Regions from separate parts of the Paenarthrobacter sp. AMU7 genome, predicted to be linked through region 1. Evidence: riboswitches for the same ligand, from Rfam matches in the RefSeq annotation. Region 1 holds a riboswitch; the other holds the start of a gene.
What was found. A riboswitch is a leader RNA that binds a small molecule or an ion and turns the genes downstream of it on or off. The one in region 1 is predicted to bind glycine.
Positions count from the first base shown of each region.

Region 1 (2,390 bases):
CAGCTTCATGGTGCAGGAGCCCAGCGGGATCATGGTGCGGTCCAGAGCAAGGTCCCGGTCGGACAGCTTGCGGATATAGCGCAACAGCTGCGTCTCGGAACGATGCGTGTTGAACACCGGGTGCTGCAGGAAGTCGGACGTCCGGACCACGTCAGAGGGCAGCTCAAACCCGGCCGCGTCCCCCACGGGTCCGGCGCCAAAGGCGACGGCTACCGCGGAGAGGACCTCCGGCGTCGTGGTTTCATCAACGGAGACACCAACGGTGTCGGCGTCGATGAACCGCAAATTGATACCGCGGGCTTCAGCGGCGGCGATAACCTTGTCCGCCTTCCCGGGGACGCGCACCGTGAGGGTGTCGAAAAATGCCTCGGAGACGAGTTCGCGGCCGGCCTTCTGCAGTGCGGTGGCAAGCGTACGTGCGTGGCCGTGGACGGTCTCGGCGATCGCCTTCAGGCCCTCGGGGCCATGGTAGACGGCGTACATCGAGGCGACAATGGCGAGCAATGCCTGGGCCGTGCAGATGTTGGACGTGGCCTTTTCGCGGCGGATGTGCTGCTCGCGGGTCTGCAGCGCCAAGCGGTACGCGGGGACGCCTGCGTTGTCCTTGGAAACACCAACGATGCGGCCGGGAAGTGTACGTTCCATGCCTTCGCGAACGGCCATGTACGCAGCGTGCGGGCCGCCGAAGAACAGCGGAACACCGAAGCGCTGCGCAGTTCCGACGGCGATGTCCGCACCTTGCTCGCCCGGGGGCGTGATGAGGGTGAGCGCCAGCAAGTCAGCGGCCACGGTGACCAGGGCACCGCGTTCCTTGGCGTCGGCGATGACGCCGGAGTGGTTGAAGACCCGGCCGGAAACGCCGGGCTGCTGCAGGACGATGCCGTTGATGTCGCCATCGGGAAGACCGGCAGACAGGTCAGCAATCTCCACCTCGAAGCCCAGGGCCTCAGCACGGCCCTTGACGATCGCGATGGTCTGCGGGAGGAGGTCGGCGTCCAGGACGGTCTTGCCGTCCTTGGCCGACTTGGACTTGTTGGCCCGACGCATCAGCAACACGGCCTCGGCAACGGCGGTGGCTTCATCAAGCAACGAAGCGTTGGCTACTGGAAGTCCCGTGAGGTCCTGGACCATGGTCTGGAAGTTGAGCAGCGCTTCGAGGCGGCCTTGCGAAATTTCCGGCTGGTACGGGGTGTAAGCCGTGTACCAAGCGGGGGCTTCCAGGATGTTGCGGCGGATCACCGGGGGCGTCACGGTGTCGTAGTAGCCCTGGCCGATCATCTGGACAGCGGTTTTGTTCTTGGAAGCCAGTTTGCGCAACTCGGCGAGGACCTGGACTTCAGTGAGGGCGTCCTGCAACTTCAGGGCAGTGTCCTGGCGGATGGAATCAGGGACCGCGACGTCTACCAGGCCGTCGACAGAGTCGTAGCCGATGGCCTTGAGCATGGTGTCAACGTCGGCCTGGCGGCGGGCGCCGATGTGCCGGTCCGCGAAGGCGGTGGGGGTTGATTGAACAGTCAAGAGGAACTCCATGATTCAGGCGCCCAATGAGCGCCACGATGATGTGGGGTTCCTCCCCGCTCTGTATTGGACCTGAGAGATTCCGCAGGAATGGTTGCCTGCTTGCACCGTCGGTGAGCCCGGTTGCCCGGACTGCTTTCCAGAGTTGCCTAACCGCGGCGGTACATGGGCCTGAGAGATTCCTGGGGAGGATTTGCTCCTACGGCGCCTGACTGGATGTACCGGCAGGACTCTCCCGCCGCAGATCAAAAGCGTTGCGCCACCATGAGTGACACGCTTCACACCATAGCGGGTTGTTTTGAAAAAGTGCAAGCAAGGTGTGGTTACTGATGCCGCGAGTTCGACCCCCGCGGAATGTTCCTCAACGACCACACCAGGTCCCTGCTCGCCTGACAGGGAGTCATGGGTGTGCCGGGATGTGGGAGAAAGCAACGCTCTCTCACATCCCGAGCCCTTCCCACCAACGCTCTCTCACATCCCCGCTTACACCGGCTGGAAACCCCGGAGTGGTATTTTGATCTCTGCTGGAGGCAGACACTGCACCTATTCGGAGGATCATCCATGTTCAAGGGTTTCAAGGACTTCATACTTCGCGGCAACGTGATCGAGTTGGCCATTGCCGTAGTCATCGGCAGTGCGTTCACAGCCCTCGTTGCGGCCTTCACCACCAACATTATTAACCCCGTGATCGCCGCCGCAGGCGGAGTGAACGCTGATGGTCTCGGCTTCAGGATCTGGCAGGACAACCCCGCCACCTTCATCAACATCGGTGCCGTGCTGACGGCTCTCGTGACCTTTGTGATCACCGCTGCCGTGGTCTACTTCATCTTTGTGGCACCCATGAACAAGATCAATTCCCTGGTCAAGGACCG
Region 1 is NZ_CP165735.1:4,510,486-4,512,875, forward strand. It holds gene gcvP (aminomethyl-transferring glycine dehydrogenase) at 1-1,518, opposite strand, end outside; glycine riboswitch at 1,668-1,766, opposite strand; gene mscL (large conductance mechanosensitive channel protein MscL) at 2,080-2,390, shown strand, end outside.

Region 2 (2,390 bases), 1.4 Mb from region 1:
AGCCGCCGGCGGTTGGGATCGGTGAAGATGTTCCGGATCAGGGACAGCGTTGAGGGCATCAGCATGGCGCCGAAGACACCAAGGCCCGCGCGTCCGGCAATGAGCCATTCAGCGGAAGGCGCGAATGCCGTAGCAGCCGAAACCGCTGCGAAGCCGGTGCTGCCGATCAGCAGCAGCCGCCGTCGTCCGATTCTGTCGCCGAGGTTGCCCATGGAGACGAGCAGTGCGGCGAGGACCAGGGGATAGGCGTCAACAATCCACAGCAGCTGAACGCCGCCCACTTCCAGGGATCGGGCGATCTCGGGCAGGGCGAAGGTGAGCGCGGTGTTGTCGACGGCCACCAGCAGCACCGGGAACATCAGGAGTGCCAGTGCCGTCCAATCGCGCCACGGTGCTGCCTGGCCCATATCGGGACGAGCGGAACGGGGTGCTTGGGTTGAGGACGGCGAGTACATGTCATTTACTATACCGTCCAGACGGTACAGTTTCAAATACAACCCGGCGAGCCTTTAGGGAATGATGGACACATGCCACGAAAACCAGTTGCCCGGGACGCCGTCCTGGATGCTTTCGAAGCCCTCCTCATCGAGGTGGGGGAGCGAGCTGCCACGCTCGACGCCGTTGCCAAGCGCGCAGGGGTGTCCAAAGGTGGGCTGCTCTACCACTTCCCCAATAAGGAAGCACTGATCACGGCCCTGCTTGAACGGCTGGATCTCTTGGCCGACGAGGACACGGAGCTGATGAAGGCGTCGCCCGATGGTTCCGCCGCCTACTTCATTCGCTCCTCGCTCTGGGCGGACACGCCGATGGACCGGGCTTTTGTTGCAGTCACCAGATTGGCTGAAGTGGCCCACGAGGAAACGCGTCGCAGATTCGCCGCCATTCAACAGCGGTGGCTGGACGTGCTCGCCGAGGACGTCGGCCCAGAGGTTGCCAAGGCAGTCAGTTACATGGGTGACGGGCTCTATTTCAACGCGATGTTCGAGGGCGGGCAAGAGGGCGGCAATGCCGGGCGGGAGGCCGACGTCGAAATCCTGCTCAGTGTCCTCGAGCGGCTGAGGAAGTAACGGGCAGTCCATTTGCGGCGGCGACCGTGACGTAGGACAATTAACCCCTGTGGCCTGCCCTGATCGGGGTCATACATAACTGAAAATGCCTTTGATCTGCGGCGGGAGAGTCCTGCAAGCATGTGATGCAGGCGCCGTAGGAGCAAACCCTCCCCAGGAATCTCTCAGGCCCACGCACCGCCGCGGCGAGGCAACTCTGGAAAGCAGCAGGCATTCTGCCCACCTCAAGGGTGAAAGAGTGCTGTGCTCACCGACGGTGCAAGCGATGGTTGTTCACGCAACGCGCGGAAACTCTCAGGTCCAATACAGAGCGGGGAGGAACCCAGCCGCTGTGGCGTACCCAAACGCCGCCCAAGTAATGGAGTTCCTTCGTGACGGTTAGTTCTGCCTCCACCACCTTCGTTGATCGGCATATTGGCGCCCGCCGCCAAGCCGACATTGAGACCATGCTCAAGTCCGTCGGCTACGACACCGTTGATTCGCTGGTGGACACCGCCGTCCCGAACGACATCCGCCAGGACGTCGCCCTCACCCTGCAGAACGCTTTGAGCGAAGTTGAGGTTCTGGCCGAGCTCCGCAAGCTTGCGTCCAAGAACAAGACCGCTGTCCAGATGATCGGCCAGGGCTACTTCGATACCGTGACGCCGCCGGTGATCCGCCGTAACATCCTTGAGTCCCCGGCCTGGTACACCGCCTATACCCCCTACCAGCCGGAAATCTCCCAAGGCCGTCTAGAGGCTCTCCTGAACTTCCAGACCATGGTCCAGGATCTGGTTGGCCTCCCGATCGCCAACGCCTCCCTGCTGGACGAAGCCACGGCCGTGGCCGAGGCCGTCCTGATGATGCGCAGGGCCAATAAGTCCGCAGGTGCACGGGATGGCAAGACCGTCCTCGACGCAGACTGCCTCCCGCAGACCATCGCCATTGTGAAGGGCCGCGCTGAGGCTCTCGGCTTTGAGGTCGAGGTTGCTGACCTCTCGCTCGGTCTCCCGGAAGGTGACATCAACGGCGTCGTCCTCCAGCAGCCCGGTGTTTCCGGCCGCGTCTTCGATCACTCAGCTGTGATCGCCGAGGCCAAGGAGCGTGGCGCGCTGGTGACGGTCGCTGCCGACCTCCTGTCCCTCACTCTCATCACCCCTCCGGGCGAGCAGGGCGCGGACATCGCCGTTGGATCCGCGCAGCGCCTGGGTGTTCCGCTGTTCTTCGGCGGCCCGCACGCCGCCTACATGGCGGTCCAAAAGGGCCTGGAGCGTTCCATGCCGGGCCGTCTGGTGGGCGTTTCCAAGGACGACGCCGGTGTCCCCGCCTACCGCTTGGCGCTGC
Region 2 is NZ_CP165735.1:1,166,127-1,168,516, forward strand. It holds gene ABQM86_RS05510 (MFS transporter) at 1-455, opposite strand, end outside; gene ABQM86_RS05515 (TetR/AcrR family transcriptional regulator) at 528-1,067, shown strand; glycine riboswitch at 1,160-1,257, shown strand; gene gcvP (aminomethyl-transferring glycine dehydrogenase) at 1,439-2,390, shown strand, end outside.
Region 2: it holds a riboswitch for glycine, as region 1 does, so the genes downstream of both, gcvP (aminomethyl-transferring glycine dehydrogenase) here and gcvP (aminomethyl-transferring glycine dehydrogenase) in region 1, are expected to answer to the same signal.